DNA from 2 places in the Vibrio sp. QJM3NY_39 genome. Region 1 is predicted to be linked to the other one. Evidence: predicted binding sites of a transcription regulator. Region 1 holds the regulator's gene; the other holds the start of a gene.
What was found. The regulator CRP, encoded in region 1, controls carbon source genes, mostly activating them, when cyclic AMP is high. The targets are predictions, from matches to a motif close to TGTGANNNNNNTCACA.
Positions count from the first base shown of each region.

Region 2: a site for CRP is predicted at 2,656-2,671, ahead of AC3CHU_RS16970 (NupC/NupG family nucleoside CNT transporter). Genes of this name have one in related genera too.

Region 1 is NZ_CM173505.1:286,988-302,288, forward strand. Features, by position in the region: gene AC3CHU_RS01290 (phosphoglycolate phosphatase) at 1-138, shown strand, start outside; gene trpS (tryptophan--tRNA ligase) at 315-1,331, shown strand; gene AC3CHU_RS01300 (ExeM/NucH family extracellular endonuclease) at 1,716-4,310, shown strand; gene AC3CHU_RS01305 (aminodeoxychorismate/anthranilate synthase component II) at 4,511-5,089, shown strand; gene AC3CHU_RS01310 (aspartate aminotransferase family protein) at 5,555-6,766, shown strand; gene astA (arginine N-succinyltransferase) at 6,874-7,893, shown strand; gene astD (succinylglutamate-semialdehyde dehydrogenase) at 7,933-9,390, shown strand; gene AC3CHU_RS01325 (2-oxoadipate dioxygenase/decarboxylase family protein) at 9,647-10,438, shown strand; gene crp (cAMP-activated global transcriptional regulator CRP) at 10,623-11,255, opposite strand; gene AC3CHU_RS01335 (phosphoribulokinase) at 11,494-12,363, opposite strand; gene AC3CHU_RS01340 (YheU family protein) at 12,441-12,653, opposite strand; gene AC3CHU_RS01345 (hydrolase) at 12,753-13,745, opposite strand; gene AC3CHU_RS01350 (TIGR02444 family protein) at 14,022-14,492, opposite strand; gene AC3CHU_RS01355 (ABC transporter ATP-binding protein) at 14,489-15,301, opposite strand, start outside.
Region 2 is NZ_CM173506.1:206,607-221,907, forward strand. Features, by position in the region: gene AC3CHU_RS16960 (TolC family protein) at 1-437, opposite strand, end outside; gene AC3CHU_RS16965 (hypothetical protein) at 552-821, opposite strand; gene AC3CHU_RS16970 (NupC/NupG family nucleoside CNT transporter) at 1,180-2,388, opposite strand; gene AC3CHU_RS16975 (hypothetical protein) at 3,001-3,477, shown strand; gene AC3CHU_RS16980 (PTS sugar transporter subunit IIB) at 3,763-4,032, shown strand; gene ulaA (PTS ascorbate transporter subunit IIC) at 4,042-5,298, shown strand; gene AC3CHU_RS16990 (PTS sugar transporter subunit IIA) at 5,295-5,744, shown strand; gene AC3CHU_RS16995 (HD-GYP domain-containing protein) at 5,909-7,174, opposite strand; gene AC3CHU_RS17000 (GNAT family N-acetyltransferase) at 7,400-7,936, shown strand; gene AC3CHU_RS17005 (sensor histidine kinase) at 8,040-9,389, opposite strand; gene AC3CHU_RS17010 (response regulator transcription factor) at 9,382-10,071, opposite strand; gene AC3CHU_RS17015 (putative bifunctional diguanylate cyclase/phosphodiesterase) at 10,884-12,890, shown strand; gene AC3CHU_RS17020 (type II secretion system protein) at 13,140-13,619, shown strand; gene AC3CHU_RS17025 (EAL domain-containing protein) at 14,469-15,301, shown strand, end outside.

The DNA.
Region 1 (15,301 bases):
GCGGCTAAGAACGCAGGCTGCCACTCGTTTGGTCTGACTTACGGTTATAACCACGGTGAGCCGATTTCAGTATCAAACCCTGACTATGTCGCAGACAACATTGCACAATTACTAGATGTCGTTCTAGTTTCAGCATAAAGCGGACAAAAGTTAGCTAACCTACTAGCAAAATACTTATCAATGAGTACACTGGATGAGCCGTACAGAAGAGCTGTGCGGCTTTTCTATTTTAAAGTTAAGAAGCTAAGTTTTTCAGATACTACGTTAAGAAACTAAGTTAACGAGCTTAGCGAACAAGCAAAGGAATTAAAACCATGAGCAAGCCCATCGTATTGAGTGGTGTTCAACCATCTGGTGAACTAAGTATCGGTAACTACTTGGGTGCTCTACGTCAATGGCAACAGATGCAAGATGATTACGATTGCCAATACTGTGTTGTAGACCTTCACGCAATTACGGTTCGCCAAGATCCGAAAGCACTGCATGAAGCGACTCTAGACGCATTAGCAATCTGTCTTGCTGTCGGTGTTGATCCAAAGAAGAGCACGCTATTTGTTCAGTCACACGTACCAGAGCATGCTCAACTTGGTTGGCTTCTTAACTGTTACACACAAATGGGTGAACTGAGCCGTATGACTCAGTTTAAAGATAAGTCTGCACGTCACTCAAATGACGTAAACGTAGGCCTATACGACTACCCAGTGTTGATGGCTGCAGATATCCTGCTTTACGGTGCTCACCAAGTGCCAGTAGGTAGCGACCAGAAACAACATCTAGAGCTAGCTCGTGATATCGCAAATCGCTTTAACAACATCTACGGCCCTGAAACGCCAATCTTCCAAGTACCAGAACCTTACATTCCAACAGTGAATGCACGTGTGATGAGCCTGCAAGATGCGACTAAGAAGATGTCTAAATCTGATGATAACCGTAAGAACGTGATTACTCTGCTAGAAGAGCCTAAGTCGATCATCAAGAAGATCAACAAAGCGCAGACTGACGCAGAAACACCACCACGTATTGCTCACGATTGGGAAAACAAAGCGGGTATCTCTAACCTAATGGGTCTGTACTCTGCAGCGACGGGTAAAACGTTCGAAGAGATCGAAGCGCAATACCAAGGCGTTGAAATGTACGGTCCATTTAAGAAAGATGTAGGCGCAGCATTGGTTGAGATGCTTGAGCCGATTCAATCTGAATACCACCGTATCCGTGCTGACCGTGCTTATATGGATGCAGTAATGAAAGCGGGTGCTGAAAAAGCCTCTGAGCGCGCAGCCGTGACACTGAAAAAAGCATACGAAGCAGTCGGTTTTGTTACTCGCCCGTAGGGTGAGCTAAAGCCACTCGTTTCAGAATTTAAGCCCAAAGTAGACGCTGTTTACTTTGGGCTTTTTAGTACCCGTTTCATTTACTCCCCAGTAAATCTCTTGTTTGAATTGATGATTTAAGCATTATCTCGCTAACATATTCATAATATTAATGCTGTGCAGACGATCCTATTCCCTCTCCTTAGGGTTTATAAAATCTTGCTTATTTCTATTTATGTTGGAAATACATAACATGCCAAACAATTGATGATCATTAAGTGATAAGTTCCTCATTTTCTTGCTAACTGACTTATTCCTTTCATAAATAAACCTGATAGTTACCACAAAATACATGACTGCCAATAGACGGCAGTAACTATAAATCGATGAACTCAGGTGAAACGGATGGCTCTTTTACACAAACCTTCATTGCTAGCAGTGGCAATTGGTAGCTTGCTAACAGCAAGTGCACACGCTGATTTGTTTATTTCACAATATGTGGAAGGCGGCAGCTACAACAAAGCGGTTGAGATTGCTAATAACGGCGATAGCAGCATGAATTTAGATGGTTACTCGCTGGCGAAGTCTGCGAATGGCAACGGCTCATGGGGCGCCACTTTACCTTTAGATGGCCACGTTTTAGCGCCTGGTGAGGTACTTGTTGTCGCTCATACGAGTGCGAGTGATGAGATTAAAGCCGTCGCTGACATTCTCAACGCGTCGATTGCTAACCATAACGGTGACGACCCGCTGGCTATCTTGAATTCAGATAACTCGGTACACGATATTGTTGGTTTGATGGGTGATGTGGATTGGGGTAAAGATGTTACTTTGGTTCGAGCGACACAAACTCCTTCGGCAACATTCGATGCTTCACAGTGGGTGTCGTTACCAAAAGACAGCATTGAAGGCTTAGGTTCATTAGACAGTGTTGAACTGCCAGAAGCGTTCACTTGTACACAAGATGGCTCTGACCCAGTATTCACAACCATTCAAGAGATCCAAGGCGAGGGTGCAACATCACCGTTCATTGATGGCTATCCGTACATCACGGACGATGAGTACTTCGTTAAAGGTGTTGTGAGTGCGGTGACAACGGGCATAACCAAAGGTTTCTACCTGCAAGCACTTGAGGATGACTTCAATTCAAGTACTTCTGAAGGTCTATTTATCCACACGAATCAATCGAGCTCAGAACTGGCTGCGGGCGACGTAGTGTGTGTGAAAGGTAAGGTTCAAGAATACTACAGCCATACTCAGCTTAAAGTTGAAAACAACCAATGGCTAAAACAGGGCGAACAACAAGCACCTGAAGCAACGGCGATAGAAGCGCTAGACAGTGATGAGAACTTCGCAGCAACGCTTGAACGCTACGAAGGCATGTTGGTGAAAACGACCGAAGCGCTTGATATGCGTGTGACTCGTACCTTTGGTTATGACTATTCAGGTCGTCGTAACAACATGATACTGGCACATGAGCGTATTAACATGCAGCCGAACCAGCTTTTCGCAGCAGGTTCTGAAGACGCGAAACAACAAACGGAAGATAACGCAGACCGTCGTCTTTTCGTTGAAACCGATCAAAAAGCGGGTGACGGGCAGGTTCCTTTCTATCCAGACTTCGGCCGTACCGATATTGATCAAGATGGTTCAACAGAAGACTACATTCGTATTGATGACACCATTGTTGGTCTAGAAGGCGTACTTACCTACAGCTACGGTGAGTACCGCTTAGTGACAACTAACCAGATCTCGGCTGAAAACTTCGTTCGTAACGATCCGCGTACCGACAAACCAGACATGGATGAAGGCGACCTTCGCATCGCGACTTTCAATGTTTTGAACTACTTCAACTCTCCATTTGGCGGTGACGCAAACCAACACGGCAACAACCGTGGTGCGAACACCATCACCGAGTTTGAGATGCAGCAAGAGAAGATAGTGAACGCGATTCTTCGCTTAGATGCAGACATCATTGGTTTGATGGAAATTGAGAACAACGGCTTTGGTGAAGGCTCAGCCATTCACCAGCTTGTTAACCAACTGAATGATCGCATTGAGCGTAAGAAAGACCGCTATACCTTTGTAGCTGTCGATTCGAACGAAGATGGCGTGACCGACGAGATGGACTCGATTGGTACCGACGTTATTACAACAGGCGTTATCTACCGCAAGAAAGTAGTTAAGCTTAAAGACAGCCGCGTTATCGCGATGCCAAGCCAACAAGCACCAGAAGTGTTAGACGATTCTGGCAAGGTGATTGAAGACGGTAAGAACTACCAACGTGACTCATTGGCGCCAACCTTTAAAGTTAAAGGCACTAAAGAGAAACTCACCGTTGCGATTAACCACTTTAAATCGAAAGGTTCTAAGTGTTGGGAAGATGCTGCACCGGTCGAGCAGGGCGGTCAAGGTGGCGTTGACGCCGATAAGCAAGGCTCATGTGAGAACTTCCGTGTGGCTGCAGCAGTTGCTCTGGGTGAAGCGCTAGACGGCATCAAAGGCCATAAAGTGATTCTGGGGGATATGAACTCGTACGGCATGGAAGATCCAATGCTGGTGCTTACGGATTACTCTGAAGAGAAATACGGTAAGCAAATCAAAGCGGCGCGTAACACTTACATTGACGGCGTCGAGCAGTTTGGTGATAACGGTGCGGTGATTACTAAGAACTACGGCTACATTAATGCTGTGGCTCAAAAGCACCCAGACAGCTGGAGCTACTCATACAATGATGAAGTTGGTGCCTTGGATCATTTGTTGATCAGTGACAGCCTGAAAGATAGGGTTGTCGATGCGACCGATTGGCACATCAATGGTGGTGAGTCGACGTTGTTTGACTACAACGAAGAGTTCAAAGGTGACCTACCTAAGTACCAAGATCACTTCCGTTCATCGGATCATGATCCTGCTGTTCTTGAACTGCGAGTAGGCGGTTCATTTGGCTTCGGTGCTCTGATGTCACTATTTGGTTTAGCAATGTGGCGTCGTCGCAAGTAGCTCAATCACAAATAGATTGGCTTGCTATACAAGCAAGCCAATTCAGGTAACTGAAAGTTATCTGTAAACAATTAAGGTCAACTTAGGTTGGCCTTAATTATTGGCGAAATGCAGTTTCCACTTGCCTTTCGCCATGGGTATTGCACAATACCGCCCCTATATCTCCCAATCATTTAGTATTTAGCAAACGATTTCGACCCATGTTACTTATCATCGATAACTACGACTCTTTTACCTATAACTTGTATCAGTATTTCTGTGAGTTAGGGGTCACTGTAAAAGTTGTTCGCAACGATGAGATTGATATTGTCGGTATTGAAGCGCTGAATCCTAGCCATCTAGTTATCTCGCCAGGTCCTTGTACGCCTGATGATGCGGGAATCTCTCTGCGAGTCATTGAACACTTCGTTGGTAAACTGCCGATCTTAGGTGTGTGTCTTGGTCATCAAGCCATTGCTCAAGTGTTTGGTGGTGAAGTAGTGCGAGCCAGACAAGTGATGCACGGTAAAACCTCTCCAATACGCCACAATGGCAAGAGCGTTTTTCAAGGGCTTAATAACCCTCTGACTGTGACACGTTACCATTCTCTAGTGGTGAAAAATGGCACGCTGCCTGACTGCTTTGAACTGACGTCTTGGACGGAATTCGAAGATGGCAGCATGGATGAGATCATGGGTTATCAACACAAAACCTTGCCGATTGATGCGGTGCAATTTCATCCTGAGTCGATTAAAACAGAGCAAGGGCACCTGCTTCTCGCTAACTTCTTAGCGCGTTGAGTGTTTAAATTCGACCCTTTCTCCGCCTAAATAAGCCAGTTGAACCTGTTAGTCCATTCGTTAAGCGTTTAAATTCGGGCGCTACGCGTCTCTTACTCCTCTGACGCTGATCACTTTTTATAACATTTCTCTCTCTTAAGGCTAAGTTTTTAGCCTATGCAAAATTATTCGCCTTATTTCGTCTCGAACCCAATATACCGCAATGCCAGTAAGGCTTTGCCGTTGCAGGTTATGCGTTTAGGTAAAAAAAGCTTCATAAAACAGATTAATTGATGCATAAATAGTCATAGGTAGTGACGTTTAGCTGGTTGTTAGGGACAGCTAAAGAATAATCTACTATTGAAAACGTTAATTAAATGTAAATATAATGCTGCAGCGGGATTATGGAGAGAGAAAATATCTTTGTCTCACTTATGAACCAGTACGCTTATTTGCGAAGCTTGCGGTATCGAAAAGGAATGTACGATGACAGTGGAAAAAAAAGTAGAACGTAGTCTGTTTAATGAGGTGATGGTGCCTTGTTATAACCCAATGGAAATGATCCCGGTAAAAGGGGAAGGCGCACGCGTTTGGGACCAACAAGGCCGAGAATATATCGACTTTGCTGGTGGTATCGCTGTGAGCTGTTTGGGTCACTGTCACCCAGCAATGGTTAACGCAGTTACTGAGCAAGCAAACAAGATTTGGCATTTAAGTAATGTCATGACCAATGAACCTGCATTACGTCTAGCGAAGAAGCTAACCGACGTATGTTTTGCAGAAAAAGTATTCTTTGCCAACTCTGGTGCAGAAGCGAACGAAGCAGCATTGAAGCTAGCTCGTCGTTGGGCAGCGGATGTTCACGGTCCTGAGAAATCTGAAATCATTGCATTCAAACAAGGTTTCCACGGTCGTACTTTCTTTACCGTAACGGTGGGTGGTCAAGAGGCTTACTCTGATGGCTTCGGTCCTAAACCTGGCGATGTAACTCACCTGCCTTACAACGATATTGCAGCGCTAGAAGCGCACATCTCAGATCGCACATGTGCAATCATGATGGAACCTTTGCAAGGCGAGGGCGGTATCATATCTCCAACATCTGAGTTCGTGAACACGGTTCGTGAACTGTGTGACAAACACAATGCGCTGCTTATCTTTGATGAAGTGCAAACAGGTAATGGCCGTACGGGTAACTTTTACGCTTACCAAGGCCTAGGTGTGACACCTGATATCCTAAGTACAGCGAAATCACTAGGTGGCGGTTTCCCAATCGGCGCAATGCTAACGACCACCGAACTCGCGACACACCTAAAAGTCGGTACGCACGGTTCTACTTACGGCGGCAACCCACTGGCGTGTGCCGTTGCTGAAGCGGTTGTTGATGTCGTTAGCCAGCCGGAAACGCTAGCTGGCGTGAAAGAACGTGAAGCAATGTTCCGTGATGGTTTAGCTAAGATTAACGACAAATACCAAATATTCAGTGAAGTTCGCGGTAAAGGCCTATTGCTAGGTGCAGCACTTAATGATGCATGGCAAGGTCGTGCTCGCGATGTATTAGTAGCAGCAGGCGAACAAGGCTTGATGGTACTGGTTGCGGGTGCAAACGTGGTTCGTTTCACGCCATCACTGGTTATCACTACACAAGAAATTGAAGAAGGTTTATCAAAACTAGACAAAGCAATCGCTACGCTAGTTTAGCCTGAGCGGCGTCATAGGAATGATCGCCATTAGAGCGATCCCATGACGTACCGCTAAAGGCCCAAGATTCTCGTTTTGGGCCTGTTTTGCATCTGGAGGGAATATTGATGCTAGTTGTTCGCCCAATAAAATTATCTGATTACGATGCGTTGCATACCTGCGCGGTTGAGTCTGGTCACGGATTCACATCTCTTCCGGTTAACGAAGAACTGTTAACCAACCGAATTACTCATTCTGAATACAGCTTTGCTAAACAAGACGTGACTGAACCTGGTGATGAAGGCTACCTAATGGTTGGCTTTGATACCGAAACCGGAGAAGTCGCAGGTACCACAGGTATCGAAGCCTCAATTGGCTGGGATGTTCCGTTTTACTCTTACCACATCAGCAAAGTGGTTCACTCATCGCAAAAGCTTGGCGTGAATAACGTCGTGAAGCTACTGACTTTCGGCAATAACTACACCGGATGCAGTGAGATCTGCACACTGTTCTTACGCCCGGCTTTCCGTGGTGGATTGAATGGTCGTTTGATGTCTAAGTGTCGCTTCTTGATCATGTCTGAGCACCCAGAGCGTTTCTCGAAAACGATTTTTGCTGAGATGCGTGGCGTATCAGATGCAGAAGGTAACTCTCCTTTCTGGCAATGGCTGCAAGAGCATTTCTTCTCGATTGATTTTACGCTCGCTGATTATCTAACGGGTATTGGTAAGAAAGGCTTCATTGCTGACCTAATGCCGAAGTTACCTATCTACGTGAACCTACTGAGCAAAGAAGCTCAGGCGGTGATTGGAGAGGTTCATGACAATACGCGCCCTGCACTTAAGTTGCTGGAACGTGAAGGTTTCACCAACCGTGGCTATGTCGACATCTTTGATGGGGGCCCAACGGTTGAGTGTGATCTAAGAAATATCGAATCAGTGCGTCATGCGATTCGAGCTCAAGTGACAATTGCAGAGCATTCAAGCTCTAAAGACTTCCTCATTGGTAATACCTCGTTTGAGTACTTCCGCGCAGTAGCCGCGAAAGGCGCGTATGACCAAGCTAGCGACACAGTGATTTTATCATCTGAAGTAGCAAGCGCTCTTGAAGTAAAAGAAGGCGAATTCGTTCGCATGTTGGCTCAATAAGAGCGGCGATTATCTGTCGAAGATTTTAAGGATAGAAGTATGACTCAGTGGATAGCAGGACAGTGGGTGGCAGGTCAAGGTGACGCCATGACATCAGTAAGCCCATACAATAATGAAGTCGTGTGGCAAGGCGATAGCGCAACACCAGCACAGGTTGAATCTGCAGTAGCAGCGGCGCGTGACGCTTTCTTAGTTTGGAAAAAATTGAGCTTTGCAGAGCGTGAAGCGATCGTGTTGAACTTTGCTGAGAAGGTAAAAGAGAACAGCGAAGAAATTGCACAGATTATTGCAAAAGAGACGGGTAAACCGATTTGGGAAACTCGCACTGAAGCGGGTGCGATGGCGGGTAAAATCGCTATCTCTATTCGTGCTTACCACGAACGTACGGGTGAAGCTTCACGTGAAGCCGCAGGCAACCAAATCGTACTGCGTCATCGTCCATTAGGTGTAATGGCAGTATTTGGTCCTTATAACTTCCCTGGTCATCTACCTAACGGTCATATTGTTCCAGCACTGCTATCGGGTAATACCGTGGTATTTAAGCCGTCAGAGCAGACACCTTGGACGGGTGAGTTTGCGATGAAACTATGGCAAGAAGCTGGCCTTCCTGCTGGCGTAATTAACCTAGTACAAGGTGCCAAAGAGACAGGTATCGCACTGGCTGATGCTAAAGGCCTTGATGGCGTGCTGTTCACAGGTAGTGCCAATACCGGTCATATCCTGCATCGTCAATTCGCGGGCCAACCGGGCAAGATGCTGGCACTAGAAATGGGCGGCAACAACCCTATGGTGATCAGCGACCAATTTGGTGATGCTGACGCGACGGTTTATACCATCATTCAATCGGCTTTCATCAGTGCGGGTCAACGTTGCACGTGTGCACGTCGCTTGTATGTGCCTGTTGGAGAGAAGGGCGATCAACTGCTCGATAAGCTCGTGGCTGCGACCTTGAAGATTCGTGTCGATCAGCCATTCGCTGAGCCAGCACCCTTCATGGGGCCACAAATTTCGGAAGCTGCGGCTAAATTCATTCTGGACGCGCAAGCTAATCTGCAATCGCTAGGCGGTGTAAGCCTAGTAGAAGCAAAGGCGGGTGAAGCGGCGTTTGTTTCTCCGGGTATTATTGATGCAACCAACATTGCTGAATTACCAGATGAAGAGTACTTCGGTCCATTGCTACAAGTAGTTCGTTACCAATCGCTAGAGCAAGCGGTTGAATTGGCTAATGACACACGCTTTGGTTTGTCTGCAGGCCTAGTTTCAACAGACGATTCTGAATGGGAATACTTCGTTGACCATATCCGTGCGGGTATTGTTAATCGTAACCGCCAGCTAACAGGCGCAAGTGGTGATGCACCATTTGGTGGCCCGGGTGCTTCAGGCAACCTACGCCCAAGTGCTTACTACGCGGCGGACTACTGTGCTTACCCAATGGCGTCAATGGAAGGTGGTGAAACTCAACTGCCAGCGACATTTAGCCCAGGTATTGAGCTTTAGTTTAAGCTCTTAAGCTATAAGTTCATGAATCATAAGCTTATGAGCTCTAGGTTCATGAATAACAGATTCATTGGTTAATTGTGTAATGAGGAAGCGGTGTTATCGCTTCCTTTTCCATCACGTCCGACACCTAGATTGGGCGGTAGATAATAATAGAACAAGTATGTCACAGGCTGATGGCTGCTGACTCTGTGTCCAGCCTCTCCCTCTCTAATCCAAATTACTAGCTTGCTAGAACCTCTGACAAGGAGTCACCATGACGCCCGATCTACTCTTTAAATCACTATGGGACGATTACATTCACAGGCTTTGCCCATCGGCCGAGAAAGTTCATCATCTGCTGAAAGAAGACGAAGCCCTGATTAATGATCACATTGCACTGCGAACTTTCAATGTTGCACCGCTAGGTATTGAAACACTGGCTAAGCCTTTCCTTGAATTAGGCTACAAGGCTTGTGGCGACTACTTGTTTGAGAGCAAGAAGTTAGTGGCTAAGCACTACGAGCACCCAGACCCAAACCAACCGAAAGTGTTCATTAGTGAGTTGAAGGTAGAAGAGTGTTCAAGTGACTTACAACAGATCGTTGCGAAGTTGGTTGAGCAAGTAGACGCAAGCAAGCTTCAAGGTCATGAGTTCTTGTTTGGTGGTCGCCTTTGGGATCTGAGTTTCGCGGATTTCCAAGTGCTAGCAAAAGAGAGTGAATACGCGTCTTGGCTAGCGGCTCATGGTTACGGTGCAAACCACTTTACGGTGAGTGTGAACCAGCTTAATGAGTTCGATGAAGTACAGACTGTGAATGACCATTTGAGTGATTCAGGTTTCACTATCAATGCATCTGGCGGTCAGGTTAAAGGCTCTCCAGAGGTCTTATTAGAGCAATCATCTACAATGGCAGACAAAGTGCCAGTTTCATTTGTTGAAGGCAATGAGGTGATTCCTGGTGGCTTCTACGAGTTCGCTAAGCGTTATGCGATGGCGAATGGTGAGATTTATACAGGGTTTGTTGCAGCATCGGCTGACAAGATCTTTGAGAGCACCAACGGTTAAAGAAAGATACGAGCACGGGCTTTACCCTAAAGATGCGGGTACGCTTCGCTTTGAGAGTGTTTGCGCTTGGACGCGGGAGGTGCTCCATTCGCATCTCGCATCTGCTCTCTAGATCTTTAGAAAACAAAAAAGCCACCAAATTTGCATTTGGTGGCTTTCAAATTTTTGGCTCAGTTAATCGAGATTAACGAGTGCCGTATACCACGATAGTTTTACCGTGTGCAGAAATTAGGTTCTGCTCTTCTAGCATCTTCAAGATACGACCTACTGTCTCACGAGAACAACCAACAATCTGGCCAATCTCTTGACGAGTGATCTTGATTTGCATGCCGTCAGGGTGAGTCATTGCATCTGGCTGTTTCGCTAGGTTAAGTAGCGTTTGAGCGATACGACCTGTTACGTCAAGGAACGCTAAGTCACCAACCTTTTGGCTAGTTACTTGTAGACGGTTTGCCATTTGCGCTGAAAGGCGCATTAGGATATCTGGGTTCACTTGGATAAGTTGACGGAATTTCTTGAAAGAAATTTCAGCTACTTCACAAGGAGATTTTGCACGAACCCATGCAGTACGCTCTTGGTCTTCTTCGAAGAGGCCAAGTTCACCAATGAAGTCACCTTGGTTTAGGTAAGAAAGAATCATTTCCTTACCTTCTTCGTCTTTGATAAGAACTGCCACAGAACCTTTAACGATGTAGTACAAGGTTTCTGCCTTTTCACCAGCATGAATCAAAGTACTTTTTGAAGGGTACTTATGAATATGACAGTGTGAAAGGAACCACTCTAATGTTGGATCGGTTTGGGGTTTACCTAGAACCATAATATCTTACTTCCTCTGCAGGGTATGCTTGCCGCTTTCCGTATTTTAGCTAAGCCTAGATTGACTTGTAGGATAAGAGCACTCGTTGAGCGCTGCAAGCTATCTTGTGTTTCGTTTAAGAATAGTATCCTTTTTCAGGTACTATTTCTTGATTTTAATCGTGACCAAGCTACGATTTTTACGCAAAATTGTGCACATGATCACGGTATGAAAAGTAATCAACCAGAATGGCGTCTTGTTAACCTATTTTTCCGGTTTCGATGAGCTGTTGTAGGATGGGCCTTACAATGAGCTCCATAGCAAAACTCATCTTGCCGCCTGGCACCACAAGCGTGTTGTGGCGTGACATAAATGAGCCATCTATCATAGCCAGAAGGTAGGGAAAATCGACGTTTTTGATGCCACGCAAACGTATAACCACGAAGCTTTCGTCTAAACTTGGAATCCCTTTGGCGTTCAGTGGGTTCGATGTATCTACGGTTGGAACACGCTGAAAGTTGATGTGAGTACGCGAAAATTGTGGGGTGATGTAATTAAGGTAATCATCCATTGAGCGAACAATAGAATCCATTACTGCTTCGCGTGAGTGCCCACGATCGCGTGTGTCACGAACGAATTTTTGGATCCACTCAAGGTTGACGATTGGCACCATGCCGATCAGCAAGTCGACGTGCTGTGAGACATTGATGTCGCCATCTACCACGCCACCATGAAGGCCTTCGTAGAACATCACATCGGAATTTTCTGGGATCTCTTGCCATGGCGTAAAGGTGCCCGGCATTTGATTGTAAGGCACGGCTTCATCGAAGGTATGTAGGTAACTACGGACTTTACCCGTGCCTTCATTACCGTATTGACGGAAGAACTCTTCTAATGCGCCAAAATCGTTGGCTTGTGGACCAAAGTAGCTGATGTGCTTACCTTGCTCGCGAGCCTTACGGATCTCGACATCCATCTCTGGTCGAGTGAAGCGATGGAAACTATCCCCTTCAACCCAAGCGGCCTTCACGTCCATCATATTGAACATTTTTCGGAAGGCTTCTGAGGTAGTGGTGGTGCCGGCTCCTGATGAACCCGTCACCGCAATAATTGGATGTTTAGCGGACATGACAACCCTTGTCTTTTGAGTAACTTACTTGTTAGCAATCGTTTACCACTATAACACGGCTCCTTTATGAGCGCAGCTTAGAAGCGTTTTGTGACTTGAATATCAACGGTTTCATGCAGCTCAGAAAACACGATGCTGACTTCCTTTGAGGCTAATTGATGTTTCACTTGATCAATCTTGTTTTGCAGTGAAACCTCTACGTCGCCGTAGTCTGTGCCTTCACGCAGCACGAATTCTTTAATGAGGTTTTCCAGTGTTTCTGGCGCAATGTCTTGCCATGGGATGATCATAAATACTTCTCTCTTTTATGTTCATAAATAGGTTTATTGATGTGTTGATTACCGTGTCTAGTGACGTCTACTACTCAGTCCTTAACAAAGGCTCGGTCATTATGCCGAATCTTGGATACTTTCATAGTAAGCAGGCAACGCTTCTTCTAACCAAAACCTTGGTTTGAGCGTGCTACCGGTAATGAACCCCACATGGCCGCCTTTTTGAAATAGGCGATAGTCGATGTTGTCAGGCAACACGAACTTTGGAATCACGTCGTCTGTCATAAACGGATCGTCTTTGGCATGGATGATCTGAGTCGGTAGCTTAATCTTATTAAGTTTAGGAAGCGCTGAGCACTGAGCATAGTAGTCCTGAGCATTCTTGAACCCGTGCAGAGGCGCAGTAATCCGTTCATCAAACTCATACAGCTTGTCTATCTTCTTAATGGTTTCGGCGGTGATACCGAGCTTTTCTTGCAGCAGCTTAATCTTTTTCAAGGCATTCGATTTGAGAGAGTTGAGCAGGTACTTTTTATAGAGCTTAGAGAAACCTCGCTCAATACGACTAGAGCAACAAGCCAGATCAAAAGGTGCAGAGACAATCGTCGCCGCCGACAGCAATGGGTCGTCCGCGTACTCAGCCAAATAGTTCGCCAGCATGTTACCGCCCAAAGAGATACCAACCGCTACCTTAGGGTTATTGGGAAACTGGGCGTGTAGATGTCTTAGGAAAAAGCGTGCATCTTCGACTTCACCTGAATGGTAAGCGCGAGCCAAGCGATTGGGCTTTCCGCTGCAGCCTCTGAAGTGCATCATCACTGATAGCCAGCCATCTTTAGCAAAGGCATTCATCAGTCCGTTGGCATAAGGGCTTTCAAAGCTTCCCTCTAAGCCATGGAATAGAACGAATATCGGCTTGTTACTTCGAGCCTCATTACTTGGGGTGTCACCCTCTGGCGATTCGCTCCAAGCAAGATCGAGAAAGTCACCGTCGGGTGTTTCTAAGGTTTGCCATTGAGGGTCAAACAATGCCTGCTTTCTAATAAATCGTGGCACTAAGGTTTGTAAGTGCGGATTAGATAAACCAGCGGCTGCGGTAAATATTGTCATAAAAACAGTCCATGCTTCTTTTATGGGCTTTGATAAAGTGTTGAGCTTTTAGCGAAACGCCCACGTTTTTATTTGAGCTTGGTTGATTCTCGGTATAAGCGCAAGGGTTTCACTGATACGGGTTACAAAAACAGGGTGTAAGTAACTGGTTGAATATTGTCGAGATTGAGCTTCAAACATATTGCCAGTCATGCGCGCCACTCCCGTGTGGAAACGAAGAGCGATACTACCAAGGTAAGCTTGGATCTTGATTGAAGATTAGAGAAAGGAAACGCGTTAGGGTTGAGGTGCTGGTTCAGAAAAAGCGTCGTAGAGGTTTTCAGCCCCTAATAAACGACAGTATTGAAAAGCGAGTGGTGATTGCTGGTTAGCCGTAAGCTGAAGAGAATTAATGCAGTCGACGAGATCAGATTGCTGTTGCTTCTCTAACTGCAGTTCAAATTGGAGAGCTTCACGGTAGAGGGAATCGACGACTTGAGGTTTGAGGTGCTTACGCAGCTCTCGGTAGCTATGAAGCAGGGTTTCAGAGCGGCTTAAGCACTGTTGTACCTTGTGCCACTCTTCTTCGGCAAAAGACAATTGCTGCTCATCGAGCCATTTGAGAAGCAGCAGTAGATTGACGTTGCCGTGGAACTGGTTTTGCAAAGCTAGGCACGCATCCTTTACACCGCGCACACTGTAATACTGAAGGCTAAATTGCCATAGTCGTTCCAGTGTTAGTGATATTGGTGCGTGCTCTGGGCTCATAAGCTATCCATATCCTGTTCCATCTGCTCAAGCTCTTCTTGAGTGGACATCCAATCCATTTCAACTTCTTCTAGCTGCGACTTACTGCTCGCTTGGAGAGCGAGTACTTTATTCAGTTTAGCCTTATTTTCAGCTTCATACAGTGAAGTGTCGGATAATTCTTGCTCAGCTTCTTCGAGAGATAGCGTTAACTTATCCATCTGCTTTTCAAATTGAGTCAGCTTTTTACGAAGTGGTGCCGTCAGTTTACGGAACTCGGCTTCTTTACGTTTCTGCTCTTTTTTCGCTGCTGCACTGTTGGCTCCGTCTTTTGCTGGTGCCAATGCTTGTGCTTCTTTGCGCTCAACTTTCTGCTGTTCGGTTAGCCACTTGTAGTAATCGCTTAAGTCACCATCAAACGGTGCCACCTGACGGTCGTGCACAAGGTATAAATCATCAGTAGTCGCACGAAGTAGGTAGCGGTCGTGCGATACGATAACCATCGCGCCTTCAAACGTTTGTAGGGCGAAGGTCAACGCCTGACGCATGTCGAGATCCAAGTGGTTGGTTGGTTCATCGAGTAACAACAGGTTCGGCTTTTGCCATACCAGTAGCGCTAATACTAAACGCGCTTTTTCACCACCCGAGAATGGCGCCACCTTGTCGAGTGCTTTTTCACCTTGGAAGCCAAAGCTACCTAGGTAGTCACGCAGTTGTTGCTCGGTGTGTTTCGGCGCAATTTGCATCATGTGCTGAAGTGGCGTTTCTTCTGGGTGCAACGTCTCCAATTGATGCTGAGCGAAGTAACCCATCTTAACGCCTTGCGAATA
Region 2 (15,301 bases), on a different replicon from region 1:
GTGTAGCTTTCAGTGGTGCTTGAGCCGTTAGTGCCTTCGTCAGCTTGACCAGAAAAACTCGCATCGACGGTTGGTAAGCGGTCGCCAGACGTCACACCTTGCTGTGCATAGGCAATTTTGAGTGCTGTGATACTTTGTTGAAGGCTTGGACTGTTCTGTAGAGCGCGCTCGATATAGAGATCGAGCTTCGGCGCATTCACTAAATCGGTGAGTTGTAGATTCTCTGTATCTAACTCTTGTTCATTAGAAGCATGCTGGTTCAAAGCCTGTTCTTCAGAGGTTTGTTGGATCAGCTCTGAAAGCAAGCTTTGCTGTGTCTTGCTAGTGCTTTGCTCTGCTAACGAAACATAGTCAGCCTGACTGGTTGTCGTGCAACCGATCAACCCGATTAGAGCAAGTGAAATAAGGGAATGTTTTAAAGGAAGATTCAATTTCATCTTCTTGTCTCCTGTAAGAATGGAGGCAAGATAACGAGCTGGAGGTTAAGGGAGGGTTAAGGCGAACGTTAACCCTAAAAGAAAATGCAAAAAGTGTACGTTTAAACTTCTGTTTTATGCTTCTGACTTACTAGAAAAGAGCCCACCGATCTTATAACCAATCGCATAGCAGACCACTGCAATAGTCACAAACACCAATGCCGAGAAGAAGTACGCCACCGATGCGGCGACGCCAGTGCCCCATACGATGCTGAAGACTAAACCGTGGTAAGCCTCTTGCGGCCACTGAGAGATAGGGAACTGAGTACCACCAGCAATAAGATAAACCATCGCAAACAAGCCGATAAAGGCAGTGATAAGACCGATGAGAACGCGCATGTTCATGGGGAGACCTTTGATTTATTGGACTTGGTTGCCATTGTTCTTAGTCGAAAGCGGATGTGCTTAGTCGAAACCGAATATTCTCAATCGAAGTCGAATGTTCTTAATCGAAGTCGAATGCTATTAATCGCAACCTAATGATATTCAAGTATATCGGATAAAAGGAGCTTGCTCTATTACTCTTCCGAGTGAGCCTAACACACTACAGAACAATGAGAAGTGGTGGCTAGAACCTTAATCAACCTAACGAGCAGGCACAAAAAAGCGGACACCCTTCTTACGTAAACTCCGTAAGTAAGATACCCGCTTTTACTAAATTTAAGCGCTTTTATTGAATCTAGCTACTTTAACTTAATCTAGCTTAAAGCAGGATGAAGATACCCGCTAAACATGCACTCATTAGGTTAGCTAACGTACCAGCCGCTACTGCTTTCAAACCTAAGTTTGCCACTTCTGCACGACGCTCTGGTGCCATCACACCAATCGAACCTAATTGAATCGCGATAGAACCAATGTTGGCAAAACCACACAATGCAAAAGTCACAATGACTTGGCTATGTTCAGATAGCAGCGCTTTGTTCTCAACGAAGTCGATGAAAGCAACGAACTCGTTCATTACGATCTTCTGACCGATGTAAGAACCTGCCATTAATACTTCATCACTCGGGATACCAATTAACCATGCAAGAGGCGAGAATAGGTAACCGAAGATGGCTTGCAGGGTAATGCCCGCAAAACCGAACATTTCGCCTAGACTTTCTAAACCCGTGTTGACCATTGCAATCACACTCACGAATGCAACCAACATAGTGCCGACAGCGACCGCCACCTTCATACCGTTCATTGCGCCACTTGCCAATGCATCGATCACGTTGCTTTGGTCAGCTTTATCTAGCTCAATGTGGTCGTAGTCACTCGGAGTACTACGCTCAGGAACAATGATCTTCGCCATCAATAGGCTGCCCGGAGCCGCCATGAAGCTTGCTGCAATAAGGTATTTAAGTTCAACACCTAATCCTGCATAGCCACCCAGTACACTGCCGGCTACTGACGCCATGCCGCCCGCCATTACAGCAAACAGTTCAGAACGAGTCATAGACTTTAAAAAGGGACGAATAAGAAGAGGAGACTCACCCTGAGAAAGGAAGATATTACCTGTTGCAACTAGAGATTCAGCTTTACTGGTACCCAGCAGTTTTTGCACGGCTCCACCAAGAACTTGAATCACTTTCTGCATAACGCCTAAGTAATAGAGCGCAGAGATCAAAGCACTGAAGAAGATAATGATTGGAAGTACGCGAATCGCGAAAATGAAACCTTCAGTAGCCAGATCACCAAATAGGAAAGCGATACCAACGTCTGCAAAACCAAGCAAGCTCGAAACGCCATTGCTTAGGCTTGTTAACGCCAGTTGTCCCCAAGGGAAATACAACACCAAAGCAGCGAAGCCGATTTGAAGTAATAGTGCACGAGAGACCGTTTTCCAGTTAATAGAAGAGCGACTCTCAGATAGCAGACATGCGCAAGCAATCAGTGCAATAACACCGACAAGACCAAATAGAATATTCATAATGTGTCCTAGTAATCCTTAAAGAGTGAACATGAGCCAAACGAATGACATCAAAGGAATAGGACAAAGAACCGCAAGCAAAACGCTACGCGATGAAGGAGCTAACAACGTTAGCGACTGTAACAACGAGTTGTTCATGTAAAAATCACCTTATACAAGCAGTGGAACGTAGCTGGTCCGGTCCGTGGGGTCATTCACATATCCATGTGACGGCTTGTATTGGCTAAGCACCGGCTTAAAACCGGAAAAGAAGTATAAACAGTTAAGTGAGACTTTCATCACATTTTTTGACGCAAACGATCGCGCGGTCAAGGATTAAACAAAACGCAGTGTTTATCGTCTTTTGTATGCATAAAAACTGTAAACAACCTGTATGAAGTTGAATTTGTAATGTTAAGCCTTTAAACGTACGAGCGTAATCACTCGGTTAATTCTGTGTGATTCTTACTACTTTTCTGTGCTCTGCCTCATTTCCCGATACTTCAAGATTCATCTTAAGTTTAGATGCGTATATACTTTGTATGATCTCACCAAATAATTATCTATAAAATACTAATAGAGCTGATTATATATAACAGCCATCGAGACTAAGAGAGGAAACACTTGAAGAAAATGGAAGCTCCGCACGACATGAACAATGGAGCTAAATTCAAAACAAATAGACATGGCTATGTGACAGTAGTTGAATATTATAACACCTATACTGTTATTGTCGCGTTTGAAAATACCGGAAATATCCGCGCTATCAGTGCGGCGAAATTACGTACAGGTCAGTTAACCGATCGCTCTGTCGCACCTGAATCAATTATGATTGGTGAAAAGGTTGAATCCGTTAAACATGGAATATTGACCATTACCCAAGTTGAATCTGAAAATATTGTGGTACTAACCAACACTAATAACGAAGAAATTCGAATGTTATTACCAGCCGTACAAAAAATGAAAGATAAGGTCGAAGATGTTGAGAATGATAAAACTGAGGCTCCAAAGCCAACCTCTCTTAGTCAATTAACAAAAAGAAATAAAAAGACCAAAGACGTCAATAGCATGCTTAAGAAAATGCTTACCGATTACGGTCGATACGATTAGTTATCTATTTTATTTCACAGATCCTCTAAATATTTGCCTTCCGAAAAATAAATACATTTACTCCTGCCTTTCTCAATAAGATACGTTGCATATTCGAGTGAAAAGTTAAATTTGATCAAAGTCTCACTCTGGATCTTTAACACGAATTAACGAGATCTCCATCACAATCTCATTTTGGCTTTGTGATGTAGATCTTATTGAAATCTGAATATTTCCATTATTATGCTCTCACACAATAAGAGAACGCAGTTTCTCAACCCCTAAAATCCAATTGAGACAAATATTATGAAAAAGATTCTTGTAGTTTGCGGTAACGGCCTTGGTACTTCACTAATGATGGAAATGGCAGTGAAAGAAGTGGCTAAAAAAATCGGTTTCGAAGCAGAGATTGATCACGAAGATCTATCTTCTGCAGCATCAAGCAATGCGGATATTTGGGTCGCGGCAACAGACGTTGCTAACCAACTGAAAGACGGTGGAAAAGAGAATATCATCAGCCTTAAAAATATTTTTGACAAAGCATCAATCGAAGAACAACTAAAAACTTTCATGTAAGGTCAAATTATGCAAAACTTTTTCGAATTCATGCTCGGCTTATTAAAAGAGCCAGCAATCATGGTAGGTTTAATTGCTTTCATTGGCCTTGTTGCACAAAAAGCTGATATTTCTACCATTCTAAAAGGCACAATTAAAACCGTAATGGGTTTCCTAATTTTAGGTTTTGGTGCTGGCGCTCTTGTTGGCGCACTAAATAACTTCTCAGTTGTATTTACTGAAGCATTCGGCGTAAGTGGTGTTATTCCAAATAACGAAGCAATTGTTGCATTAGCACAAGAAGCATTCGGTTATGAAATGGCTCTAATTATGTTCTTTGCATTCGTTGTGAATATTTTATTGGCTCGCATTACTCCTTTAAAATATATTTTCTTAACGGGTCACCACACAATGTTCATGTCTATGCTAGTAGCGGTAATTCTGTCTACAGCAAACATTGAAGGCACTGCTCTAGTCGCAATTGGCTCTATCATTGTGGGTACACTAATGGTTGTGATGCCAGCGCTAGGCCAAAAGTACACTGAAAAAGTGATGGGTACTGATCAACTGGCTATCGGTCACTTCTCGACACTGTCTTACATCGTGTCTGGCTTCATTGGTAGCAAATTCGGTGACACATCAAAATCAACAGAAGACATCCAAGTTCCTAAAAGCTTAATGTTCCTACGTGATACGCCAGTAGCAGTAGCAACAACAATGGCAATCTTCTTCATGCTTGCGTCTATTATTGCGGGCGGCGAGTTTGTAGAAACAGTATCAAGCGGTCAAAACTGGGTTGTGTTTACCTTCATGCAATCTCTAATCTTTGCAGGGGGTGTTTACATCGTATTGCAAGGTGTGAAGATGCTAATTGCTGAAATCGTTCCTGCATTTAAAGGTATTTCTGACAAACTAGTTCCGGGTGCAAAACCTGCTCTAGATTGCCCAATGGTATTCCCTGTAGCGCCAAACGCGGTACTTATCGGTTTCCTTTGTTCTTTCGCTGCTGGTCTACTAGCAATGGCAGTACAAGGTGCACTTGGTTGGACAATCATTGTAGCGGGCGTGGTACCTCACTTCTTCGTTGGTGGCGCAGCTGGTGTTTACGGTAACGCAACAGGCGGTTTACGCGGTGCAATCCTAGGTTCATTCACGCAAGGTCTGTGTATCTCTTTCCTACCGATGCTGCTACTTCCTGTACTGGGTGGCCTGGGTCTTGAAGCAACAACGTTTGCTGACTTCGACTTCGGTGTAGTTGGTCTGATTCTAGGGTGGATTGTTTCATGAGCCTATTTGATTTAATCGGTAACCAAGGCGTTATCATCAACTCTGAAGAGAACCTAACGGTTGATGCTGCGATTGATTTAACCTGTTCAACACTGTTATCAAGCAAAAAAATCGAAGCAAGCTATGTTGAAGCTATCAAGCAAAAGCACAAAGACATCGGCGCGTACTATGTTCTAGCACCAAAGATCGCGATGCCTCATGCTCGTCCTGAAGATGGTGTAAACGAAGCATCACTACAGGTGACAGTATTCAAAAAGGGTGTTGATTTAGAGTCGGAAGACAACGGTGACGTTTACCTTTCAATCACTCTGGCAGCGATGGACTCAGACAGCCATATCCATACTATTATGGCGCTATCAGAGTTGTTCCAAAATAATGATGACATTGATGCCATTATCGCAGCGGAAACAGAGCTAGAGATCATCGAGATCTTAAAACGATACTAGCTTCAATTTTTAGGCCTTAACCTTTAGTTCCTACTGATGTTTATCTCCTGAAAGCCCCCACTAAAAAAGCGATAGCCTCGGCTATCGCTTTTCTGTTTCTGGTGATTGGTCATTTCTCATCGAGTATGAGTGAAGGCATCACACCTCGAAACCATTCACTAGCGTTAAAACGCGTACATTCTTTTATCAGTTGATAACTCGAAACAGTACTGTGCGTGTTTTTCAAGACATTCAAACACTTCTCGATCTAACTTATAGTTTTCAACATAGTCTCTCAAAATAGCCATCGTCTGTTCTAACGTCATACCAGCACGATAAGGACGTGATTGAGATAATGCTTGGAATACATCTACCACAGCGACGATCCGACTCGGTTGATCCAGCTCTTCCGCCGTTTTACCAATTGGGTAACCTGATCCATCTAACCTTTCATGATGATTGGATGCCCATTGACATACCTGAGGAGAACTAAACAGCTCTTGCAGTGCGAATCGAGTGTCCGTTGCGTGGCGTTTAATACAGCAATACTCCTCTTCGGTCAGCAAATCCGGCTTATGAAGAATGTCATTAGGTGTTTGCAGTTTGCCGATGTCATGAACTAGCCCTGCTAAATAGAGTTTACGCTGAGTTGTGTATGAATAACCCAACTGCTTAGCGAGATATTCAGAAAGCTGCCCGACTTTCAACGAATGCTTAAAAGTAAACGAACTTTTTGTATCAACAACATTGGCGATAAACTCGGCAAAGGCCACCGTCTCGTCCAGCGACATTTGCTGAGAGAAGAATGGCACAGGCTCAAAGTTATCCCTCATGTTCTCGATGTAAGGGATTTCCATCGAGAACCAAAAATCATCCAGATCGACCAGCTCACACATGTGTTGTACAAGGTTGGTTTCGAACATCTCATCCGCTTGTTCAGTCAAACATTCGATAATGCTCGCTTTTCCATCTGGTGTTAAATTTCCATAACGATCAGAAGAGGTTATGCCGTATAGATAATCGACTCTGTCGGCAAGCATCACGATCGCGGCCAATTCTTTTTCTAACTCGCTGATATGAATCGCCTTTAACTCAGCCCACGGGGTATGATGATAAAGAACCGGCTTAGCGAATATAGAAAGAACTGGGCACTCTTTTAAGATTTGGTAGCCCTTCTGACAATGGTGATAGCTCGAGTCGGGCACAAACCCAGAAGTTAAGCTGAGCTGCTCATCAATTTGCGATACGCCACAGTCGTGAATTAACCCTAATGAGAACGCAAGTTGGGCCTGCTCTTCTTCCCACCCGACGCTCAGAGCACATCGATACGCGATATAACCGACCCTCTGCCCATGGTTTTTGCTTTCAAAACCGACGTTATCAAGCGCCTTAGCAATACCAAATAGAGCCTTTCTTAGGTCTACGGTTACCTCTTGGCAATGTTGATTCATTATTTAAGCCTAGCATTTTTATAGTTTTTATATATTTAGGCTGCTAATACTAATGCATAGCTAATGGTTATATACACAACTATTGTAAGGTTTAATGAGTTTCGTGATAGAACTAACGTATCACGAAAAATCCGTGCTACAAGTGGTTGCATATTGAAAATCATGCGACATTATAGCCTGCCGACCAAAAATCACTAAATCATCAGCCAAAAGAAAAGGAAAGACATGTTTAAAACGATTATCGATAACGAACTATCCATCGCATTGGTCGAAGAAAGTTTCGCTGCCCATTACGCTGACTATTCACAAAGCCAAAATGAGTATCTTAGCCAGTGGTTAGCATGGCCACCGCACTGCAAAACAGAGCAAGATTTTAGGATTTTCATCCAACGCTCATTACACGATTATGCTGAAGGGAAAAGCATGACATGTGCCATCGTGTATCAAGGAAAGATCGTCGGTAACTGCAGCTTCAATACCATCGACCACAATACCAAGAAGGTAACGATTGGTTATTGGTTGTCACAGACTCAACAAGGCAAAGGCATCGTCACTCGTGTGGTTCAAAAACTGATTGATATTGCTTTCAATGAGTTAGATATGGAAAAGATTGAAATATCAGCCGCTACTGAGAACATGAGTAGTCGTAAAGTTTGTGAGCGCTTACATTTTACATTGGAAGGCACCATCACTTGTAACGAGAACTTGAATGGCCGCATCGTAGACCACGCCATTTATGGACTTCATCGCTCTAAGCTCTAAGCAGTCACTATTATGTAAATGAGCATACTAAAAAGCCACGGTATTCGACCGTGGCTTTGTTATTTTACGAACCTAGAACCTAAGTAGCCCTCAGAGCGCCCAGTTATACGGTCTTAGGAATCACGATACTGAACTTAGCTCCACCATGGTTGCTGTCATCGATTTTGATATCCCAAGAAAGCTTTTTAGCCGCTGAAATCGCAATCGCGAGGCCTAACCCCAAACCACCCGTTGTTGAGGTTCTGCTTGAATCCAAGCGAGAAAACGGAAGAAATACTTCATCACGACTGTCTTCTGGGATTCCAGAACCATTATCTTCAATAACCACTAGCCAATTTTCTGAATTCTCATCCAGTGTCATCCACACCTCATCGCGCGTGTAATTACCCGCGTTTTTGAGAATATTATCGAAGACCAAACGTGCCATTGAGCAGTCACACTTAATCTTGCAATCTTGCCCTACTTTGGATTCAAAGAGCACATTGTCTAACTGAGAGTAACGAATACGATCGAGACAGTACTCATGAAGATCAGAGGTCACTTTAACGAGCTCAAAGAATGAGTTATCCATGACATTCAACTTCGACAGCATGATAATTTCTGAAGTAAGATCGTTGATATCCTCAATGTAGGTATCAATATCATCGAAAAGCGCCTGATGATGGTCGGGAGCTCCCCTTCTTAGAATATCGGTCGCCAGCTGAATACGACTGAGCGGGGTGCGCACCTCATGTGGGATAGCTTGAGCAAAGATGTGGCTTTGTTTCACTTTGCTCTCGATCTCTTCCGCCATGAAGTTAAAGCTGCTGGCCAAATCTGACACTGGATGAATGTCGTCTAGATCAGAACGAGTACTGAGTTTCCCTCGACCAAACTGTTTTTGCTTCTCAACTAGCAACTCGATTCTTTCTTGAAAACGCCTCACAGGTAAGTAAACACTTGCGCCGATCGCGACAATAATGGCGAACAAAAGCCCGAGTAAAAAGTTTCTTTCTGAATCTTCATACCATTCAATTTCAGGAGAGAAAAAATCCCCTACCTCACTGAACGCGAAACTAAATTTAGAATTTGGAAGTTGAAACACCGCCGAGTACAGATCGTTATCACTGAGGTATATAGGTACACCATTTAAAGTGGTAAATAACTCGCATCGTTGGCATGGAGCCTCTCCCGACCAATTATCTAACAGGCGTAAATTGAAGATATAAAATTGTTGGTAGCCTGTTCTATCGAGTTCTTTATACAGAGAATTATATTGATTGTGCTGACGGGTATACTGCTCAACGAAGTAAATACCATCATTTAAGAAAGTTTCGATCTCGGTTCTTCGCATGTGCCCTTCACCTAGGTTCACAAACAAAAAGATCGTTGCCGACATACCAACCACAATCCCAAGATACAATCGGGCAAACATCGAAACAGAACGAAGTTTCGCAGTCATGAACTTACGCAACCAGCATGTACCCCTTATTGCGAACCGTACGGATCAACTGTTTGTCTTTTGCGTGAATGCGTAGTTTTCGTCTTAAACCGGAAACTCGCATATCAATAGAACGATCATTAAAAGCATAATCAATCCCTCGAAATAACTGACAGCACTGGTCTCGAGTCACGACCTGACAGATGTTATTCACAAGAAGGTTTAAGATTTCAAACTCGGCAGAAGTAAGCTTAAGATTTTGCCCATACAGAGTGGCACTTTGAGCAATATTGTTGATCACAATATCGCATTGCTTTTCAGCCGTTTTTTCTGGCGCGATAGCAATAGGAGCAGCTCGACGTAATAACGCTTCAATTCGCGCCAACAAAGCATGGCCACGAATAGGCTTTGCAACGTAATCATCCGCGCCAAACTTAAATAAGCTTACCTCACTCATTTCATCGGCAGAGGCGGTCAACACTAAAATTATTCCATTGTAAAACTCTCGAGCCTGACGGCAAATTTGAGCGCCACTCATGCCTGGAAGCATCAAGTCCAACAGCACTAAATCAGGTTCAATACTGCGGATCGCTTCAAGTGCTAAATTCCCTTCATGAACAACGCTAACATCGTAGCCTTCAGCTTCTAGGTAAAGCGTAGTTAAACGAGCTATCTCTTGGTCATCTTCGACAATGAGCACTTTGGTTTTCGACATTCCTATCACCAGTATTTATTAAAAGCGAGGGCAGTATATATACTGCTCATATATCATCAATGTTGTGATTCGAGCCTCACCTTTACCGTACGCAAAACATTGTAATCACTTTTGTACATACACGTTTACAAAACGCAGTGCTTAACCACCAGTACGCCTTAGTTTAAGAAGGTTGGCCATCAATAACTCGCTATTCAAGGTGTTTTAATTGCCTATACAACGCTTACGTTTGCTTTATTTTCTTACTCACACTTACATTTAAGGCATTTACAAAACCCAATCAAATCAACCTTCCAAATAGTAATGACTTGTCGGTTAATATCACTGACAAATAACATATTTATAGGTTTAAAATCCGAACATATCGTTCAACAGTCGAAAGAAAACGATTACGTTACCCACCAGCCAGTGTTTTGCATTTTCAGGGCCTCGGCAGGCGCTATTAAGCAATATCTTCTTCAAGTAATATTCATGAAATTGATAATTCGATCCAGCATTTGCTAATCACCACTACCACACAAGGTCCACTTTAAGATGAATAAACCGCTTTCACTGTTACTGACCAGCCTCCCTTTATTTTCAACGCAGTTATTAGCTGATAGCAATAAACAAGAAATAGTGAATCCGATTCAAGCGCAGGCAAATTCTTGGATAAACATTCAGGTCGCGCCAAAAATAACATTCGTCAAAAGATGGGCTTCAACTGTGAGTTCTATAGCGCGCTCCTTTCTGTAGCACTTTTTTCTTCTTCAACACGGCTTTTAACGGCTGTTGAAGACCAGAATTCAATTTGATAAGCGCCTACTGAATGCATGAGTTCGGTAGGCACTGTTCGACCAACACATCAGTTCACCGAGTTCAATATGATGACCAATTATCAACCTTTCGAGCATCTCAAGTGTCCTATTTGGATATATGATATTGATAATAAAAGAATAACTTGGGCAAATAGTAACGCGCTTCCCCTCTGGGAGTCTGAGTCGATGTTTGAGCTGACATCACGTGACTTTAGTGTCGAGATGTCAAAAGCGATAGAAGCAACACTGGAAGAATACCAAAGACAATTTCTACGTAACGAAAGCATCAAAACATGGTGGAACTTCACGCCAAACCACATTTCCAAACGTGCATTATGCCTATTTTCTGGGATCCCATTGCCCGATGGTCGAACTGGGATGTTGGTACAAGTCATTGCCGAAGAGGGCAGCCTAAAGCACGACTTAGCTTGCTCTGATGGCGCAAATCTATCCCTTCTATTTGATAACTCGGGAGACGTAGTGAGCGCTAACTCCGCATTCTTTCAAAGCTATGGTTCACCGTTTAGTACCCTATCCGACTTCGTTTCAAGTGAAGAGGCAGCAGCACAATGGTTGTTTGCTGCGCGTAAAGGCCGCGAGATTTTAGAAGAAGTCAGCTGCGAAATAGATAACAAAATTCATCACTTTGACGTTCAAGGAAAATGGCTATTTGATAAAAGCGAGCTTCTGTTAAACCTCACCTGTACAACTAAACAGAAAGAGAAGTTGATCAAAGCCAGATACAACGCTGAGCACGACTGTTTAACTGAGCTTTACAATCGCCGCGGTATCACCAACCTTTTGGAAACCAGTATTGCCTATCGCTCGCCCTTTGAGTTGATGTTTGTCGACCTTGATGGCTTCAAATTGGTCAATGATACTTATGGACACAGTGTCGGTGACCAACTACTTAAGCAGGTTGGCGAACGTCTTAAACACCTCGTCGACGAAACGTGCATGATCGGTCGATTTGGTGGCGACGAATTCATTGTGATTGCCCACGCCTGCCGAAATCACAATATCCCGCTGCTCTGCTCTCGTATTATTGAAGCCTTGAACAAGAGTTTCCACATCAGAGGGATTGGCACCTTGTCTGTTGGTTGCAGCATCGGTACCGCTCATTTCCCTGATAATGCCGTCGATCAAGAGTCACTGCTCAAGCAAGCGGGTATGGCGATGCATATGGCCAAAACAAATGGACGAAATCGATTTCAAACTTTTACACCTTGTCTAGCACAAACCCTTCACCGCAAGGTAGAGATCCGTCATCGACTCACGCATGCCTTAGAGAATGACGACCTCAACCTTCATTACCAACCGATAATGAACACTAACAGCGACAAGGTGAAAGGATTTGAAGCCTTACTTCGATGGTCGGACGAAGAACTAGGTGACATAGCTCCTGACGAATTTATTACCTTAGCGGAGGAGAGTGGGCAAATAGTTCCTCTCGGAAAATGGGTTCTCAATTCCGCACTCAAACAGTTATCGATGTGGCAACGAGAGTTTGATAATGAGTTGATGATGAGCATCAATATCTCGAGTATTCAGATGCACGCTACCTTTGCCGAACAGTTATTGGCAATGCTGAACTTCTACAACATCCAGCCTCAAAGCGTTGCCCTTGAAATCACGGAGTCTTCCATGATCTTCAAGCATGGTGAAGTCAGACAAGCATTAAGTGATATATCAAAATTAGGCGTAGAACTTCACCTTGATGACTTTGGCACAGGGTACTCCTCACTCTCAATGTTGCATGACTTGCCAATTAGCACCGTTAAACTCGATAAAAGTTTTGTCCATGGTTCGCACAAAGGGAGCAAAGCAATAGTCCAAGCCACTCATGCTATCTGCGACAAACTGGGGCTAAAAGTAGTTGCTGAAGGCGTCGAGACCGAAACGCAAAAAGCGTTCTTGATCGATTGTGGGTACCAGTATCTTCAAGGATTCTTGTTTAGTAAGCCCATCCCGTCAAATGAAGTCGAAAGACAATTTTTAACGGGTCGATTAGTAGACATTTAAAAACTTATTTATCAATAAGTTAGAGCTTTTAGCACTTCGTAGTCCAGAGAGTGATACCCACATCAACGCTTACGTATGCTTACATTGCGGCCAATAACGACAAGCCGAAGTTAAAGTATTGTTTATTATGCAATTATTGAGAACAATCAACCTGCAAGCCATATAACAGATATACCTACCTTCTGTAATGGCTTTGGTATTTAGATTACCCTCAAGCAGCCCCTCAATCAGATCAAATAATCGGTAAATATGAGAAGACAAAACGGCTTCACTCTCTTAGAACTTATCATCGCAGTCTTAATTTTAGCTATCCTGTCTGCCACGGCTATGGTCAAGTTCTTAAACGTTCAAGGAAGCGCCCGTGCGAGTAAAATACACGACGTAGCGGGTAACCTACGTACCGGTATCGATATGATCTACGCCAAGTCTGCGATTGCTGGCGTTGATGGAGAGTGCAACTATGTAGAAAAAACGGAAATTGAAACCTACTACGTCTGTCATGGCTACCCAATAGCTTATGTGGATTCACTAAGAAGACTGCTCAATATCGACAGAACAGAGCTTCACGTGATCAACAAAGAAGTCGATCCTGGTAGCAATGCCGAAAGAGTAGCAGCTATCTCTTTTGACGCAGATAACTACACCTATTCACCTGAAGGTGACTTTTGTCAGGTACTCTATCAACCAGAAAAAGAACCTCAAATCGTCGTACTTGATGGCGCATGTTAAATACTCAACGATTTTACTCATACAGAAGTTAGAGCTAAGCCATCGAGACAGATCTTTGAATATCATGTGATTACGATAAATCTGTTCAAAAATAATACGAATAGGACTAAGTTGTTGCTGCTTACATCTTCAAGTGCTGTTTACGTTATAACACGAACCTAATTCATATCTTATTTTTTATAATTAGTCTATAAAGATCTACATAGGTGTATGTCTGATATAGATATCAACAGTGTTTTGATTAAACATCTTTCATAAATGGATAGGTATAAATATATAAATAAAATAACATGCTCGTGCTATCTAAAACTTCCCCACTAAAAACTTCATTATTTAATAAGACGTAATAATACAAATAAGGAAAACTCAAAATACAATATTATCAATGCCATCATCTATCCATATAATTCAATTACTAAAATCATGTCTCAACTAAATTATATTAACATTACATAAATTGACATAATCTAAGTTTATCCGGAAAAATTCTGATAAATCTCACACATCAATAAATCAAATGAATACCATCAAAAGCTACATTAGAAACCTCTAAATTCAGTGGCTAATCCTTCCGCACAGAAGCTGCAAAATGGATAAATACCAAAACAAATGGATAAATCCCCTTTACCCCTTGTAAATCATTGGCTTTCATTTATAAATTCAACTTTTGGGTGAACATCTCGATAACCTTTCATTCAAGCCCAAATTCTGCGATTAGTATCAACATCTTAAGAGAAAATGGTGACATTTTGGTTATATTATTTGGAAAGGACTCTTAGGTTGAATGAAAATCCCAGCCAATACACATCAATCACATAAATATAATAACTGTCGCTTAGGAGTTGAGCCATGCACTGTTCTTTCAATATAAACAACAATAATGAGAGCTTGCAACTGATCTACAATGAAGAAAAAATATATATCAAGAACAACAGCAATAAGATATCAGAGGAAAGTCTTAATAGTAAAGAGAGTTTTGTATTCAAATACCTTATTGAGCACTCATCAATATCTAACCCTCAATCTGCACGAGATGTTGAAGAGTCTTTTAAATTACATTTTGATGAAGAGTTTAGTTTGTATGCATTAAAAAACATCATCGCCTCAATAAGAAAGAAGTATCGAAACTTATGTAAAAAGGCAAAGATAGATAATAATAGCGAACTTATCTCTAACCTTTATAAGGTGGGTTACTTCATCGATCTCGATAAGAACTCTACAAACTGCGTCGCACCAAAGTACGACATCAATCAATTCAAGCCCAGTCAGATAGAAATGTTGAAAATGATGTTCAATACCTATCATAGAGAACTGATTAAGGCTCTGATAACCGTGTTCACCGTCTCTTCATTTTTCCTCTTCGTTGTCTACTTTTTCCAAATCCTTTATACGACGAAGATTGCAGATGAATACAGCGAAAACACCAAACATATTGCTGAAGAAATCATGCTCTATGGTTGCGATAACCAAGGGGCTGTGCACTCATTAAGGCATTCACTCAACTTAGATTCTGTCATCATGACTACGTCTTATGGTTCATGTTATATCTCCAAAACACGCTCGAAAATGGTAGACCTTGATCAAGTTGATGACTTTTACGATAGTACCGATTTCGCTTATTCACGCTTCGTAGATACCAAGCGTGACATTGACCTTACGGTGCGTATTTCTACACGCTCTAT